DNA from 3 places in the Hymenobacter algoricola genome. Region 2 is predicted to be linked to each of the others. Evidence: riboswitches for the same ligand, from Rfam matches in the RefSeq annotation. Region 2 holds a riboswitch; each other region holds the start of a gene.
The links. Region 2 has a riboswitch for S-adenosylmethionine ahead of ABD842_RS08020 (amino acid permease). Riboswitches for the same ligand answer to the same signal wherever they lie in the genome.
Positions count from the first base shown of each region.

Region 1: it holds a riboswitch for S-adenosylmethionine, as region 2 does, so the genes downstream of both, metH (methionine synthase) here and ABD842_RS08020 (amino acid permease) in region 2, are expected to answer to the same signal.
Region 3: it holds a riboswitch for S-adenosylmethionine, as region 2 does, so the genes downstream of both, ABD842_RS03755 (O-acetylhomoserine aminocarboxypropyltransferase/cysteine synthase family protein) here and ABD842_RS08020 (amino acid permease) in region 2, are expected to answer to the same signal.

Region 1 covers NZ_BAABDH010000034.1:28,159-33,889, reverse strand. The annotation lists gene ABD842_RS09085 (hypothetical protein) at 1-200, shown strand, start outside; gene ABD842_RS09080 (PA14 domain-containing protein) at 210-1,346, opposite strand; SAM riboswitch class I at 1,462-1,568, shown strand; gene metH (methionine synthase) at 1,639-5,731, shown strand, end outside.
Region 2 covers NZ_BAABDH010000024.1:50,961-56,691, reverse strand. The annotation lists gene ABD842_RS08030 (hypothetical protein) at 1-1,428, shown strand, start outside; gene ABD842_RS08025 (EcsC family protein) at 1,476-2,225, shown strand; SAM riboswitch class I at 2,520-2,612, shown strand; gene ABD842_RS08020 (amino acid permease) at 2,905-4,365, shown strand; gene ABD842_RS08015 (TSUP family transporter) at 4,591-5,731, opposite strand, start outside.
Region 3 covers NZ_BAABDH010000015.1:76,722-82,452, forward strand. The annotation lists gene ABD842_RS03745 (homoserine dehydrogenase) at 1-458, opposite strand, end outside; gene ABD842_RS03750 (homoserine O-acetyltransferase family protein) at 436-1,467, opposite strand; gene ABD842_RS03755 (O-acetylhomoserine aminocarboxypropyltransferase/cysteine synthase family protein) at 1,782-3,161, opposite strand; SAM riboswitch class I at 3,546-3,658, opposite strand; gene ABD842_RS03760 (LysM peptidoglycan-binding domain-containing protein) at 3,835-4,128, opposite strand; gene ABD842_RS03765 (hypothetical protein) at 4,355-4,768, shown strand; gene ABD842_RS03770 (erythromycin esterase family protein) at 5,167-5,731, shown strand, end outside.

The DNA.
Region 1 (5,731 bases), on a different contig from region 2:
ACTCCCTGCTGGCCCACCAGCCCCTGCGGACCAGCCAGCCGGTTATGATGCTGTTCGACCTGAACCCGAACACGCCGCCCACCCCGGCCGTGGCCGATTTTCTGCGCCGGCACCACGTCCGGCAGCGCCTGTGGCTGCCGGCGCTGGGGGCCGATATTCTGAGCTTGGAAATCCTACCCGGCTCCGCCGGCCGGCCTTAACCCGCCGGCTCACTGCACCACCACTTCCACCCGGCGGTTGCGGGGGCGCTGCCCGGGGTCGTGGTTGTCGGCTACGGGACGGGTGCCGCCGTAGCCGCGGGCCGTGAGGCGCACCGAGTCGATACCCTGCTGCACGAGGTACTGCCGCACGGTGCGGGCCCGCTGCTCCGACAGGCGCAGGTTCAGGGCCGGCTCGCCCACGTTATCGGTGTGGCCGGCAATTTCCAGGCGCAGCGCGGGCCGGGCGCGCAGGGTGCGGGCCAGCTGGTTCAACAGGGGGCGCGAGGCGGGCAGCAGGGTGGCAGTGCTTTGGGTGAAATACAGATTGGTCAGCGGCACTACGGCACCTTTACGCAGGGTGGCCAGGTCGGGCACCGCGGTGGTGAGGCTATCGGCGGCGGGCAGCGCGGCGCCGCGGCGGGGCAGCACTGGCCGCCGGCGCGGCGCCGGCTTGGCTCCCCGCGAGACGGTGGGCCGCACGGTGGGCCTGGACGCAACCCGGGACGGGGGAGCGGGGGCCGCGGCCGGCGCCGTCGGAGCGGCCGGCCGGGCAGTGGCGGGAGCCGAAATCGGGCGGGCGGAAGGCGGCAGCGTGGCGTAGAGGCTGGCCGTCGGGATGGGCCGGGGCTCGGCCGCTGCACCAGGCTGCTGCCAGGTGAGCTGGGCGCGGGTATCCCACTGCACCTGGCAATATTCTACCCGCAGCGGATAGTAGCGGCCGCCGGTAAGCTGAATTTCGGCGGCCGACTCGGTGGCGACCTGGTCGCGCCAGGCGCTGAGAATTCTTTTGCCGCCCAGCCACACCCGCATGCCGTCGTCGTTGAGAATGCGGAACGTGTAGCGGCCCGTGACGGGAATGTAGATGTGCCCCAGCCAGCGCACCGAGAAATACTCGGGCGGCACACCGGGCCCCGGGGCCGCAAAGGTGCGCCCGGCCGGACTGGGGCCCTCAATGGTCCAGTTGAAGTCGATGGTCGGATCAACGCGGGTCAGCACGAGCTGCCCGAAGTTCTGGCCGTCGTAGTAGTGCCCGCGCAGGCCGTCGCCGGGCGTGGCGGGCCGCGGCTGCGCCCGCAGCCGCCCGGCCAGCAGCAGCAGCAGCAGCAGCGTGGCAAGCAATAGCCGGAAGCGGAGACGACACAGCATGAGCAGCAGCTAGCGGAAACGCCCGAATTAGGGGTAATATTCCAAACGTAACAGATAACGCGCGCCCTCGGGCCAAAATTGGATTCCGGAGTTTCCTGCAGTATCTTCGTGATGTTACTTATCCAGAAAGACCGAGGGACTGGGCCCGACGACGTCTTGGCAACCTGCTACACAAGGTGCCAACTCCCATTTCGGCGTTTCGGCGGCGAATAAAGATAAGTACCGGACTCGCCCTTGCGCGGCTCTTTCTGGATAGGCTTTTTGGTACCGCCTCATTAGAAGAGAAGCCGCTATGCAACCGACGCTCCGCCCCGACTCCCCGCTTTACGCTATTCTGCAGCAGCGCATCCTCGTGCTCGATGGCGCCATGGGCACCATGATTCAGCGCCACCCGCTGGAAGAGGCCGACTTCCGCGGCCCGCGCTTCGCGGATCATCCCAAGCCCCTGCGCGGCAACAACGACCTGCTGAGCCTGACCCGCCCCGACATCATCCGCGGCATCCACCACGACTACTTCGCCGCCGGGGCCGACATGGTGGAAACCAACACCTTCAGCGGCACCACCATCGCCCAGGCCGATTATGGTTTGGAGCATATCGTATATGAGCTCAACTTCGAATCAGCCCGGATTGCCAAAGAGGTAGCCGACGAATTCACCGCCCGCGAGCCGCACAAGCCGCGCTTCGTGGCCGGGGCCGTGGGGCCCACCAACCGCACCGCTTCCCTGTCGCCCGACGTGAACCGGCCCGGCTTCCGCGCCGTGACCTTCGACGAGCTGGCCGCGGCTTACCTGGAGCAGGTGCGCGGCCTGATCGACGGCGGCTCCGACACGCTGCTTATCGAAACCATCTTCGACACGCTCAACGCCAAGGCCGCGCTGTACGCGGTGCAGAAGTTCTTCGACGAAGGCGGCAAAGTGGTGCCGGTCATGATTTCGGGCACCATCACCGACGCCTCCGGCCGCACGTTGTCGGGGCAGACGGTGGAAGCCTTCTGGAACTCCATCAGCCACTTACCGCTGCTGAGCGTGGGGCTGAACTGCGCTTTGGGCGCCGACCAGCTGCACATCTACGTCAGGGAGCTGAGCCGGATTGCCGACGTGCATATTTCCGCCTACCCCAACGCCGGCCTGCCGAATGCCTTCGGCGGCTACGACGAGTCGGCCCAGGAATTCGCGGCCGTGGTCGAGAATTACCTGAAGGAAGGCATCGTGACGGTGGCCGGGGGCTGCTGCGGCACCACGCCCCAGCACATTGCGGAGCTGAGTAAGCTGGCTCAGCGCTACGCGCCACGCCCACTTCCTCAGCTCCGCAATGCGCAATTAGTAATTAGTAATGAAGAATTAAGAATTGCCGACGACCAGCAAGCCGACGAGCCAATTACTACTTCTCAATTACTAATTACTAATTCAAGCGCCACGCGCTTGTCTGGTCTGGAGCCCTTCAATATCTACCCCGACAGCCTGTTTGTGAACGTGGGCGAGCGGTGCAACGTGACCGGCTCCCGGGCCTTTGCCCGCCTGATCCGCACCGGCTCCTACGAAGCCGCCCTGCAGGTGGCCCGCGACCAGGTGGAAGGCGGTGCCCAGGTGCTCGACGTGAACATGGACGAAGGCATGCTCGACTCGGAGCAGGCCATGACGACGTTTCTGAACCTGATTGCCTCCGAGCCCGACATTTCCCGGGTGCCGGTGATGATTGACTCCTCGAAGTGGACCGTGCTCGAAGCCGGCCTGAAGTGCGTGCAGGGCAAGAGCATCGTCAACTCGATTTCGCTGAAAGAGGGCGAGGACGTATTCCGGCAGCACGCCCGCACCGTGCGCCAGTACGGCGCCGCCGTGGTGGTCATGGCCTTCGACGAAACCGGCCAGGCCGACACGTTTGAGAAGAAAATTGCGGTGTGCAAGCGCAGCTACGACATTCTGGTGAACGAAGTGGGCTTCCCGCCCCAGGACATCATCTTCGACCCCAACATCCTCACGGTGGGTACCGGCATGGAGGAGCACCGCAACTATGCCCTCGACTTTATCGAGGCCGTGCGCTGGATCAAGGCCAACCTGCCCGGGGCGCTGACTTCCGGCGGCATCAGCAACATCAGCTTCTCCTTCCGCGGCAACGACGTGGTGCGCGAGGCCATTCACTCCAGCTTCCTCTACCACGCCATCCGCGCCGGCCTGGATATGGGCATCGTGAACCCCAGCCAGCTGGCCGTGTACGACGAGGTGCCCAAAGACCTGCTCGAATTGGTGGAAGACGTGCTGCTCAACCGCCGCGCCGACGCCACCGAGCGGCTGGTCGACTTCGCCGAAACCGTGCAGCAGAAAGGCAAGGTGGAAGTGGTGGCCGACGCCTGGCGCAGCCTGCCCGTGGCCGAGCGGCTGCAACACGCCTTGGTGCGCGGCATCACCGAGTTTATCGACCAGGACACCGAGGAAGTGCGCCGGCAGGTCGGCCGGCCTTTGGAAGTTATTGAAGGCCCGCTGATGGCCGGCATGAACGTGGTCGGCGACCTGTTCGGGGCCGGCAAGATGTTTCTGCCCCAGGTGGTGAAGTCGGCCCGGGTGATGAAAAAGGCCGTGGCCTACCTGGAGCCCTACCTGCTGGCCGACAAGCGCGGGCAGGAGCGGCAGACGGCCGGCAAAATCCTGCTGGCCACGGTGAAAGGCGACGTGCACGACATCGGTAAGAACATCGTGGGCGTGGTGCTGGCCTGCAACAACTTCGACATCGTGGACCTGGGCGTGATGGTGCCCCTGGAGCGGATTCTGGACGAGGCCGTGAAGCAGCAGGTCGACATCATCGGCCTCAGCGGCCTGATTACGCCCAGCCTCGATGAGATGGTGTACGTGGCCCAGGAAATGGAGAAGCGCGGCCTGAAAACGCCCCTGCTCATCGGCGGCGCCACCACGTCGCGCCTGCACGCGGCCGTGAAAATCGCGCCCAACTACTCCGGCCCCATCGTGCACGTCCACGACGCGTCCCGCTCGGTGGGCGTGGCGGCCAGCCTGCTCGGCTCCAGCGCCGAAGCCTACGGCCGCACCGTGCGCGACGAGTACACCAGCCTGCGCCAGGATTACGCCAGCCGCCAGCGCGACAAAAACTACCTGCCCATCGAAGCCGCCCGGGCCAACGGCTTTAAGGCCGACTGGGCTACCGCGCCCATCACCAAACCCACGTTTCTGGGCACCAAAGTCCTCGACCACTACCCGCTGGCCGAGCTGGCTGAGTACATCGACTGGACGCCGTTTTTCCACACCTGGGAGCTGAAGGGCCGCTACCCGCGCATCCTGGACGACGCAACCCTGGGCGAAGCCGCCACCAGGCTTTTCGCCGACGCCCAGGCCATGCTGCAAAAGGTCATTGCCGAAAACCTGCTCACTGCCCGCGCCGTGGTCGGCTTCTGGCCCGCCAACACTGTGGGCGCCGACACCATCGAAATCTACGCCGACGACCAGCGCCAGCAGGTGACAACCGAATTTTTCACCCTGCGCCAGCAGGGCGAGAAAGGTCCGAACGTGCCCAACCTGGCCTTTTCCGACTTCCTGGCCCCGAAAGAGTCGGGCCGCGCCGACTATATCGGCGGCTTTGCCGTGACAGCCGGGCTGGGCATCGAGAAGCTCATCGGGCAGTTTGAGGCCGACCACGACGACTACTCCAGCATCATGATCAAGGCCCTGGCCGACCGGCTGGCCGAGGCCTTTGCCGAGCGCCTGCACCAGCGGGTGCGTGAGGAGTTCTGGGGCTACTCGGCCGGGGAGAAGCTAACCAAGGAAGAGCTGATTCAGGAGCAATACCGCGGCGTGCGGCCCGCCCCCGGCTACCCCGGCTGCCCCGACCACACCGAGAAAGTCACCCTGTTTCAGCTCCTCGACGCCGACCAGCAGACCGGCATCACGCTCACCGAGAACCTGGCCATGTACCCGGCCTCCTCGGTCAGCGGCCTGTATTACGCCCACCCGGACTCGCGCTACTTCGGCCTCGGTAAAATCGGCAAGGACCAGGTGACCGACATTGCCGGGCGCAAGAATATGCCGGTAGCGGAGCTGGAGCGGTGGTTGTCGCCGAATTTGAACTACGAGGTGGCGAGTAGTGCGCCTCACCCCCCGGCCCCCTCTCCGAAAGAGGAGAGGGGGAGCCAGACGACAACGCCAGCTGCCGAGCATTTTTACCCGCCGGATAAAGTTCTTACGGCCGATAAGCGGCAGTACGGCAAGCTGGACCTGAAAGGACGAAGCCGGGAAATGCGGCAGCAGCCCACGGAAGCGGAAGAAGTGCTCTGGCAGGCGTTGCGCGACAATAAGCTGGGCTCGAAGTTTCGCCGCCAGCACAGCATTGACCGTTACATCGTGGACTTTGTCAGCATTGGCTCCAAGCTGATTGTGGAGG
Region 2 (5,731 bases):
GTAGCCCGCAAGGTCTGGCTTGTTGGCCTGACGCTGGCCGTGCTGCTGCTGCCCTATCTGGCATTGTGCTATTACAATCAACCGTACTGGGATGACTACGGCAACGCCGTGCTGGCCCGCAACCTGGGCTGGCCGGCCGCGGTGGCGCATCTGTACACCAACTGGACCGGGCGCTACACTGCCGCCCTGTGGCTGACGGGCCTCAACCCGCTGTCTTACGGCTGGGAAGCCGGCGTGGGCCTGTTCGCCTTCGGGCTCTTTGTCGTCACGGGCGGGGTGCAGGCCCTGGCCCTGCGCACGCTCACCCGGGGGCACCTGAGCTGGCGGGCCTCCTGGGCGTGGTCGGGGGCGTGGCTGCTGGGCCAGCTCTACACTATGCCCAGCGTGAACTCCGGGTTTTACTGGTTTGCCAGCACCGTCACCTACCAGATTGCGGCCGTGCTGCTGGTGCTGGTACCGGTGGCCGGCCTGCGGGCCGGGCAAGCCCGGGCCGCCGGGGTGCGGGGAGGGTGGTACGCGCTGGCCGTAGTGGCTGCCCTGGGAGTAGCCGGCTCCAACGAGCTGGCGCTGGTACTGCTGCTGTGGCTGCTGCTGGTGCTCACGGCGGCCACCTGGCGGCGGGCAGCATCCGGCGGCCGCTACCGGTGGCTGAGCCTGCTGCTGATTAGCGGGGCCGCCGGGGCCGTTGCCCTGCTGGCGCCCGGCAACTTCGCGCGCATGGCCTTTGCGGGCAAAGCAGAATCGGCGGGGATAGGGCACGTGGTAGGCCGGGCAGTGGCCTACATGGGAATGTTTGTAACGACTCCCATCAACCTGACGACCCTGGCCCTGGCGCCAGTGCTGGTGTCCGGGCTGGGCTACCGGATGCGCCGCTGGCGGCCTGCCGGCTTACACTGCCCGCTGCCCCTGGGCCTGGGCGTGGTGGCGCTGGGCCTGTTTGCCTGCTTCCTGCTGCTGAGCCGGACGTGGCCCGGGTATCCGGCGGTCCGGTCGCTCAACTTCCTGTGGTTCTGGCTGCTGACGGGCTGGCTGCTGGCGTTGTGGGCCGCCTTGCCGACAACTCCCGGGGCGCCCGGGCGTCGCTGGCTGGCTTCGCTGCGGGTACCGGCGCTGGCCTACGCGCTGCTGCTGGCAGCCGGCGGCAACCAGCGCGCCGCCTGGCGGGAGTGGCTGGAAACGGCTCCTGCCTTTAAGCAGCAAAATGAGGCCCGCTCCCGCGCTATTCAGGCGGCCCAGGCGCAGGGGCAGCGCACGGTAGAAGTGACTGGCCTGCAAAACCTGACTCCCCACTACCTGCTCGTGCTCGGCGATCCGCTCAGCGAAGATGCCTCCTCCGAGCTGAACCGGGCCGTTGCCGGCTGGTTTCAGGTTGATTCGCTGCGGGTGCAGCAGCGCCATATCGAAGGGGTAGAAGTTAATTTTCACTAAGCGGGCCTGCGGGCAACCGCTGACGCCCGCCGCACCGTATCCGCTTCATGTCTTTCTCCTCCGACCAGCAAGCCTACGCCGAGCTGCAAGCCTGGCAGCAAAAGATGCAGCGGCCCCCGTCGCTGCTGAACCGCGTGGCCCGGCGGGTGCAGACGCGGCTCAATGCCCTGCTGCCCGAGAAAGTGCATGTAGCCCTGACGGCCGCCATCAAGCAGATGGTGCGCGGGGTGCTGTTCGGCTCCAGCCACACCACCCGCCAGCCGGTGCGGGACGCCCCGCTGGCTGCCCGCGAGGAAGCGGTGCGCCGCCACATCCGCTACTACCGCACCACGGCCGCGGCCGAAGGCGCCGTAACCGGCGCGGGCGGCTTCCTGCTGGGCCTGGCCGATTTTCCCCTGCTGCTGGGCCTCAAGCTCAAGCTGCTCTTCGACGTGGCCGCCCAGTACGGCTACGACGTGCAGGACTATTCCGAGCGGCTCTACCTGCTGCACATCTTCCAGCTGGCTTTCAGCAGCCAGCACACCCGCAACGAAACCTACCGCCGCCTCGCCGACTGGGACGCCTACCGCCACACCCTGCCCACCGACGTGCACGCGTTCGACTGGCGCACCTTCCAGCAGGAGTACCGCGACTACATCGACCTGGCCAAGCTGGCCCAGCTGGTGCCCGTCATCGGTGCGGCGGTGGGTGCGGTGGCCAATTACCGCCTCCTCGAGCAGCTTGGCGACACGGCCATGAACTGTTACCGGCTGCGCTACTTCGCTGCCCAGCCGCCAAAGCAATTGGAGAAGGAGTAGCGAAGTACAACGCCCCGAAAGAACGTCCTGCAGAGGCGCAGCCGAAGTATCTCGCGTGCGGATGTCGCAACAGTATTGTCATGCTTTATCTGGCGTCCGCGCAGCCGAAGTATCTCTGCCGCTTCGTTGCAAAATGGTAGTGATTACCACTCCAGCATCAGCACGCGAGATGCTTCGGCTGCACCTCTGCTGGACGTTCTGTGTACCTCTCAATTCCTGAATTTGGCCCCGGCTTGCAAATCCGGCTGGCCTCAACCTACCTTTGCGGCATCAATTCTTTCCCCCAAAGGATTGTTTTTATACAGAGGCGCTGAGAGACAGGCTCGACGAAGCGCCGGCAACCACCCGCAAGCCGCGGAACGGTGCCAATTCCTGCTCATATAAAAACAAGTTGCCGTGGACTGCTTCCCCAACCACCCCGTCCGAGTCGTTTTTGCCGCCGTATCTGCCGCGTCTGCGGGCCAGCTGCCGGGGTGTTGTTGCTGTTGTTGAGGCGCCGGTAGAGTGCTGCGCGGCCGGCTGAGCCCGAGGCCGCTTTTCCTCTGTTTTCTTTTTTCATGATGCCCGCCCCCGGCGCGGCCGCTGCTGCCCGGCGCCTTTGGCGCGCGACGCACATTGGCGCGTAGGGCGGGGCATCGTTCCACGATTCGCGAAGTGAAACTTCGCGTTACTCCCTGTTATGCTTAAAAAATCATTGGCGCTGCTCCAGCGGGAAGCGGCCGAAACGGGGGCGAATACCCTCAAGCGCAGCCTGGGCGGCTTTAGCCTGATTGCCATCGGCATCGGCGTTATCATCGGGGCGGGCTTGTTTTCGCTCACCGGCATTGCCGCGGCCAACAACGCCGGCCCGGCCGTCACGCTCTCCTTTCTGGTGGCCGCCGTGGGCTGCGCGTTTTCGGCCTTGTGCTACGCCGAGTTTGCCTCCATGGTGCCGGTGGCAGGCTCGGCCTACACCTATTCCTACGCCACCATGGGCGAGCTGTTCGCCTGGATTATCGGCTGGGACCTGATTCTGGAATACTCGGTGGGTGCGGCGACGGTGGCCATCAGCTGGTCGCAGTACCTGGTCAGGGTGCTCGACAAGTTCAACCTGCACATTCCGCCCCAGCTGGTGATGTCGCCGTTTGAAACCGCCAAGCTGGCCGACGGCGCGGTGGTGTCGGGGGTCGTCAACGTGCCGGCCATGCTGATTGTGCTGGCCATCACGGCCATCATCATCCGCGGCACCTCGGGCTCGGCGTGGTTTAATGCCCTGGTGGTTACGCTCAAGGTGGCCGTGGTGCTGGTATTCATCGCCCTGGGCTGGCAGTACATCGACCCGGCCAACTACCAGCCCTACATCCCCCAGAACACCGGCACCTTCGGCGAGTTCGGCCTGAGCGGCATCCTGCGCGGGGCCGGGGTGGTGTTCTTCGTCTTCATCGGCTTCGACATCGTGGCCACCATGGCCCAGGAAACCAAGAATCCGCAGAAGAACATGCCCATCGGCATCATCGGCTCCCTGCTGGTCTGCACCGTGCTGTTCGTGCTCTTCGGCCACGTGCTGACCGGCGTCGCCAACTATACCGAGTTCAAGAACAGCGCCGCGCCGGTAGCCATTGCCATCGAGAAGACGCCCTACGGCTGGCTGAGCTCGGCCATCATCATTGCCATTCTCATCGGCTACACCTCCGTGATTCTGGTGGACCTGATGGGGCAGAGCCGGGTGTTTTTCTCGATGTCGAAGGACGGGCTGCTGCCGAAGATCTTCTCCGAAATCCACCCCATTTTCCGCACCCCGCACAAGTCGAACCTGCTGCTGGGCTTGTTTATCAGCTTGTTTGCCGGCTTCGTGCCCATTTCCGTGGTCGGCGAGATGACCAGCATCGGCACGCTGCTGGCCTTCGTGATGGTGTGCCTGGGCATTCTGATCATGCGCAAAAAGGAGCCCGATGCCCCCCGCGGCTTCCGCACGCCCTGGGTGCCCGTGGTGCCCATCCTCGGCATCCTGACCTGCCTGCTGATGATGGTGTCCTTGCCGCTCGATACCTGGCTGCGCCTGTTCGGGTGGCTGGCCATCGGGCTGGCTATCTACTACGGCTACGGCAAGAAGCACAGCAAGCTGCGGCAGCAGGCGGAAGCGGAGCAGACAAGCAGCTAACAAGAAAAACACGCCGGTCATCCTCCATCTGGCGTCCGCTTGCGAAGGACCTGCCTCTTCGCCACTGCTAAGCCCGATAAATGAGCAAAGCCCTTTACCAGCGGATGGTAAAGGGCTTTTTGTGTTGAACTACGTTCGGCAGAGAATTCGAGGCAGGTCCTTCGCTGCACTTCGTTGCGCTCAGGATGACAGCCGAAGAGGACTACCTATTACCTGCCAGCTGACTTACACAAACAGCTTGCGCAAGGCCCACAAACTCCACACAATCACCATCAGCCCTACGCCCACAAACATCCAGCGGACCGGGATGCGGCCGGCCAGGCGGGCGGCCAGGGGCGCGGCGGCCACGCCGCCCACAATGAGGCCCAGCACAATCTGCCAGTGGGTGATGCCGATGGTGGCGAAAAAGGTGAGGGCGCTGGCGAAGGTCACGAAGAACTCGGCCACGCTCACCGAGCCGATGACGTACTGCGGCGTGCGGCCCCCGGCAATGAGCGTGCTGGTCACCAGCGGCCCCCAGCCCCCGCCCCCGAACGAGTCGAGGAAGCCGCCGGCCGCGGCCAGCAGCCCCAGCTTGGTGTGCTTGGTACGGGGCCCGGGCTTGCGGAAAGCCTTGCTCAGAATGCGCAGCCCCAGCAGCAGCAGGTATACGGCCAGCAGGGGCTTGACGTAGCCGGCGTATTGCTCCCCGAACTGCGAGAGCAGGTAGGCGCCCGCAATGGCGCCCAGCACGCCCGGAATCAGCAGCACCTTAAACAGGCGCTTGTTCACGTTGCCGAAGCGGTAGTGATGGTAGCCCGAGGCGCCGCTGGCAAACATTTCGGCGGTGTGAATGCTGGCACTCACGGCCGCCGGGGCAATGTTCAGGCTCATCAGGCTGATGGCCGTCACCACCCCGTAGCCCATGCCCAGCAGCCCGTCTATAATCTGCGCGCCGAAGCCGATGGCCACGAAAAGGTAGAACAGCTGCGAGTCGGCGGCCACGTCCCAGACCTGCTGCCAGGTGACGTAGTAGGAGAGGATGTTGAAGCTTAGCATGGCCGCAAAGGCCAGCAGCGACCAGGTGGCCAGCCGCCGCCACTTGGCCGCCGCCGGCGACTCGTAGGCCGGCTCCCCGGCCAGCTCGGCCGTCACGGCGTTCAGCGACTTCACCTTGTGGGCAAAGTCGCCGGCCAGCCGGCCGCGGATGGCGGTCATGTGCTGCAGCACGCTGTGCAGCTCGTCGGGCAGGGCTTCGTGCAGCACCACGCGCAGCCGCTTGGCCACCGTGGGCGACTTGCCGTTGGTGGAAATGGCGATTTTCAGGTCGCCCTTCTGCACGATGGAGCCCAGGTAGAAGTCGCACTCGGCCGGGGTGTCGGCCACG
Region 3 (5,731 bases), on a different contig from region 2:
TACGCGTCCAGGGTACGAATGACGGGGATGCTGCCGCAGACGGCCGCCTCGTAGAGCAGGGTGCCGCCGTGGGTTTGCTGCAGGGCCACCAGCTCGGGCAGGTGGCGCGCGACCATGGCCTTGTTGGCCGTCACCACCCGCCGGCCCCGGCGCAGGGCCGTGCTCACGAGCCGAAACGCCTCCTCCGCATCGTCGATTACCTCCACCAGCACGTCCAGCGCGGGGTCGGCCAGTAGCTCATCGGCGTGGTAGGTGAAGTGCTCGGCGGGCAACGACCGGACCTTGTCGGGGTTCTTGACGGCAATGCGCCGCACTTCGGCCCCGAACTCGGGCAGGCGCAGGAGGATGTCGTAGATTCCCTGGCCCACGCAGCCAAACCCGATCAGGCCCACGCGCAGCGGCGCGGGGTGGGTTGGCGCTAATGTAGAGCCGGAATTACCGGACGAAGGACTGGACATAGAATCGTTCGAGAAGATGAGTGATTTGGGCGGTTTCAATCAGGAAGCCGTCGTGGCCGAAGCCGGAAGCCATTTCGGCGTACCGGGCGCCGCCAATGTGGCGGGCCAGCAGCTGCTGCTCGGCGGGCGGAAACAGCACGTCGGAGCTGATGCCGATAACCAGGGTGCGGGCCCGGATGTGGCGCAGGGCCGTTTCGACGCCCCCGCGGCCGCGGCCCACGTTGTGCGAGTCCATGGCCCGGCTCAGGGCCACGTAGCTGTAGGCGTCGAAGCGGGCCACGAGCTTGGCGCCCTGGTACTGCTGGTAGGAGCTGGCCCGGAAATCGGTGAGCCGCTCCCCATCCGGCTCAGCCTGGCTACCGGCGTAGGCGTCGTAGCTGCGGTAGCTGAGCAGGGCCACGGCCCGGGCCGCCTGCAGCCCGGCCTTTCCCCCGTCCGGCGTAGCCGAAAAGTAGGTTGGGTCGGCGAAGATGGCCAGCCGCTGGGCCTCGTTGAAGGCAATGCCCCAGGGCGAATGCTGGGCGCTGGTAGCCAGCAGCACCAGGTGGTCGAACACGGCGGGCTGCTGCACGGCCCACTCCAGCGCCTGCTGCCCGCCCAGCGAGCCGCCAATCAGGGTGTGAATCTTGGCCAGGCCCAGCTGCTGCCGCAGCTGCTCGTGGACGGCCACCATGTCGCGGATGGTCACCAGCGGAAACTCCTGGTAGAGTGGCTCGGCGCCGGCTGCTACCGGCGTGAGCGGACCGGTAGAGCCGTAGCAGGAGCCCAGAATGTTGGCGCACACGATAAACCAGTCGGCGGGGTCGAAATGGCCGCCGGGGCCGAACAGGCCGGGCCACCAGCTGAGCACGTCGGCGTTGGCCGTCAGGGCGTGGCACACCCAGATAATGTTGTCGCGGGCGGCATTCAGCGTGCCCGCGGTGTGGTAGGCTACCCGCACCGTCGGCAGCACCGCGCCGCTTTCCAGCGACAGGGGCGTGGGCAGGGCAAATACCTGGGAGCTGTTCATATATTCTTGTTTGGCACTTAAAGCTTAGATTTTAGAGCTGAGCACCTGGACCAATGCCCGCAGTTCAGGCGTTTCAGGCCAGACTCTGAGCTCTGAGTTCTATTTTCTCAGGTTTCAATTCTGGGTTTTCAAACTACTACAATAGCGCACGGGCTGAACCAGCTAGAATGCCGGCTCAACCCGGGCTATTGTGGGTTTGGGCAGGCCGTCTCCTCTCTCACAACAAAACGACCCGCCCGCGCCCCAAGCTGCTCCGACCGGAAAAGGCGGCGGCTTCCGCCTGCGCTAAAAAAGCTGCCGCCGGTTTCCTCTCTCTAGACTTCCAGCGGAGCAGCGTGTTCTACCTCGGGCTGCAGCAGCGTGCTGCCCGATTCGTCCGGCGTAGCGGCGTTGCGCACGGCCTCAAAAGCCTGGGCCAGATCCGCCCGGATATCGTCGAAATGCTCGATGCCCACCGACAGCCGCAAGGAGGTCGGGGTGACGCCGGCGGCCAGCTGCTCGGCTTCGGAGAGCTGCTGGTGGGTGGTGGCCGAGGGCTGAATGATGAGCGTCTTGGCGTCGCCCACGTTGGCCAGATGACTCACCAGCTTCAGGTTGTCGATGAAGCGCGTAGCCGTTTCCTTGCTGCCTTTGAGCTGGAAGCTGAGCACGCCGCCAAAGCCGCGCTTCAGGTATTTCTGGGCCAGGCCGTGGTAAGGGCTGCTTTTCAACCCCGGATAGTTCACGCTTTCCACCTGCGGGTGCTGCTCCAGCCAGGTGGCCACGCGCAGGGCGTTTTCCACCGTCCGCTCCACCCGCAGGCTCAGCGTTTCGAGGCCGATCAGCAGCTGAAACGAGTTGAACGGGCTGATGGCGGGGCCAAAGTCGCGCAGCCCTTCCACCCGGGCCCGGATGATGAAGGCAATGTTGCCGAACGGCCCGCCCTTGCCGAATACGTCGTTGAATACGAGGCCGTGGTAGCCTTCGGAAGGCTCGGTGAACTGCGGAAACTTGCCGTTGCCGAAGTCGTACGTGCCGCCATCCACAATCACGCCGCCCACGCTGGTGCCGTGGCCGCCAATCCACTTCGTGGCCGACTCCACCACGATGTGGGCCCCGTGCTCCAGGGGCCGGAACAGGTAGCCGCCCGCCCCGAACGTGTTGTCCACAATCAGCGGCAGGTCGTGCTTGTTGGCAATGGCCGCAATCCGCTCGAAGTCGGGGATGCTGTAGCTTGGGTTGCCGATGGTTTCGAGGTAGATGGCCTTGGTGTTGTCGTCAAGCAGCGCCTCGAAGGAGGCCGGGTTGTCGCCGTCGGCAAAGCGTGCCTCGATGCCCAGGCGCTTGAATGCTACCTTAAACTGGTTGTAGGTGCCGCCGTAGAGGAAGGCCGTACTCACGAAGTTGTCGCCGGCCTGCAGGATGTTGTTCAGGGCAATGAACTGGGCCGCCTGCCCCGAGCTGGTAGCCAGGGCTGCCACGCCGCCTTCCAGGGCCGCCACGCGCTGCTCAAACACGTCGGTCGTCGGGTTCATCAGGCGGGTGTAGATGTTGCCGAACTCCTTCAGGGCAAACAGGTTGGCCCCGTGCTCAGCGTTCTTGAACACGTAGGACGTGGTCTGGTACAGCGGTACGGCGCGGGCGCCGGTAGTGGGGTCGGGCTGCTGACCGGCGTGGAGCTGCAGCGTTTCGAAGTGATGGGCTGGCGTGGACATACTGGTTCGGAGGTTAAGAAGGATTACGGAAAGAAAAGACAGGATTTGAGCCGGGAGCCAAGACTCCCACGGGACCGGGCCAGGCGCGGCCCTGCGGCTGAAAAGCGGGGTCAGGAGCCAGCCGGGACCCCGCGGGAAGCGCACAAAAAGTGGCTGCCGGATGCAGGGTAAGCCGTAAAAAGAAAAAAGGGAGGGGACGCTAGGCCAGACTCAGGCTAGCAACAACACGCGCAACAACAGCCCATTCGCATGCGGGCGGCCTGGGGGGCCGCAAGGGCCAGCGCAGCAGAACTGCGGAAACCCATCGGCCGGCTGGCTTGCCGCGCAGCAGCCAGAGGGGAAGGGTTCGGAAGGGCGGAGGAGGGGGAATTTTTCATGGCACTCAACTTATCTGTCCCGCGGGCCTGGGCCGGTCGGGCAGGAATTGGCACCTTTCGCTTTACCGAAGGTTGCCAGTGGGTCACGGAGCCTGTTCTCTCGCCACTTCTGCATAAAGTCTGAAAATCGCCCCACCGTTAGCGGGGGAGTACCGGATTGGTAGGTGCAAATGTACACCCGGAATTGAGAAGCGCAAATCCGGGGAAAAGTTTTCCGTCTTTTTCTCTGGGGCACAAAAAAACGCTGCTCCGGGCCGGAGCAGCGTTTTTGGCAGGAATCAGGGCCGGGAAAAGACCTACAGCGTCGGCAGTGTCAGGACCTGGCCTACTTCGATATGGTCGGGGTTGGCGCCGATGGTGGCTTTGTTGGCATCGTAAATCTGGTGCCACTTGGCAGCGTCGCCGTAGTGGTTTTTGGCAATTTTCGACAGCGAGTCGCCGCTGGCTACGGTGTAGGTGCTGCCGGCGGCCGCGGGCTTGGCGGCGCCATCTTTGGTACCGAAGAAGTCGGTGCCCCCGGCAGCGGCGGGCTTGGGCGCTTCAACGGGTTTTTCTTCGCCTTTATTGCTGAGGAAATCGAACAGTCCCATGGTTGTGTGTCGGTTAGGGTGAATGGAGAGAAGATTCGTAGTGGCCTAAGCCTCACGGTTTCAGGCGTTCTTACGCCCCGCTACTGATTAGGTTGCCGCGAACAGAAAGAGAATATAGGGCCTTAACTCTTTTCCCCGCTTGCCGTAAGAAACGCCGGCCCAAGGCTATGCCTGGGGTCATTGATGCTGACTTCTCCCCTCTTTTCAACCCTCACACCCCCTTTCCATGAACCGCGCCACCACTCCCCTGCACTACCTGGCCAGCCTGCTGCTGCTCGTAGCCCTGTTCGTCTCTAGCTGCAGCCAGCCCGATAAGGTCGGCGAAACCAACATGCTCTACGGCACCGAAAGCAAAGTGTGGAAAACCGACAAGGAAACCACCGCCACCGGCGACAAAGTAGCCCAGACCGATGCCGACGAGGATACCGAGCTGCGCTTCTTCGCCAATGGAACCTTCAACATGACTTCGTCCGCTCAGACTATGCAGGGCAAGTACGTGTTCGACCAGCCCGGCAAGAAAATCACCCTCACGCCCGACGGCGGCACCACCAGCATGGCCTTCGACGTGACCAACCTGACGGAGAAGAAAATCACCCTGAAAGGTGCCGACGGCTCCTCCATGATGCTGGAAGCCGAATAAGGCTCTGGCCCCAGAATCAACCAAACTGCTGAAAGCCCTTTCGCCCCGTGCGAAAGGGCTTTTTGTTTCTGAATAAGTAACTGATGTTACGCGCGGCATTACTGAAACCCTGTTTGAGGAGCTAGAAGGCAGAAGCTGGAAGGCAGAATCAGAGCAGGTTGCAGATTCAAGGTGCGTCTGCTTTGGCACCCGTTTCGTTCCTTCCTCTTTTGCCTGCTCCCTCAACTCCTACGCTTCCAACTCCTAACTCCTGTCCTGACTCCTAACTTCTCACAGCCGACAACCCGCCTCACGCTGCGTAACATCAGTAAGCAATTAGGACTGGGCGGGTCTGGCTGGTTTCGGAGAAAGCCGTTAGCTTGCCGCATTCTTATCCTGCTTACCTCGATCATTACCCAATGGCTCTTTTTACCCGTCTGCTGACGGCCGGCCTGCTTTGCGCCAGCCTTGCCGCGCCAGCCCAAACCACCACTGCTGCACTGGTGGTGCACCCCATCCGCAGCATCAGCACCGCCGATACCAGCTTCGCCGATCTGGAATTTTTAACCCGGGAAATCGGCTCGGCCCGGGTGGTGCTGCTGGGTGAGCCCAGCCACGGCGAGGGCAACGTGTTTGAGGCCAAGGCCCGGCTCGTGCGCTTTCTGCAGCAGCGCATGGGCTTTACTACCCTGGCTTTCGAGAGCGGCTTCTACGAGGTGAACAAGGCCCAGCAGCAGCTCGATGCGGGCGTGTCGGCTTCGGAAGCGCTGGGCAACAGCGTGTTCGGTATCTGGACCGCCACCCAGGAATTTCAGCCCGTGGAAGACCTCATTGCGGCCCGCAAGCTGCGCGTAACGGGCTTCGACTCCCAGCTGACGGGCGCCTACGGCGAGGAGCTGGTCGACGATCTGGAGGTTTTTCTGGAGTCGCAGAAAGCCAGCGCCGCCATCAACTACGACTATCTGGACGAGGTGCTGGGCTTTA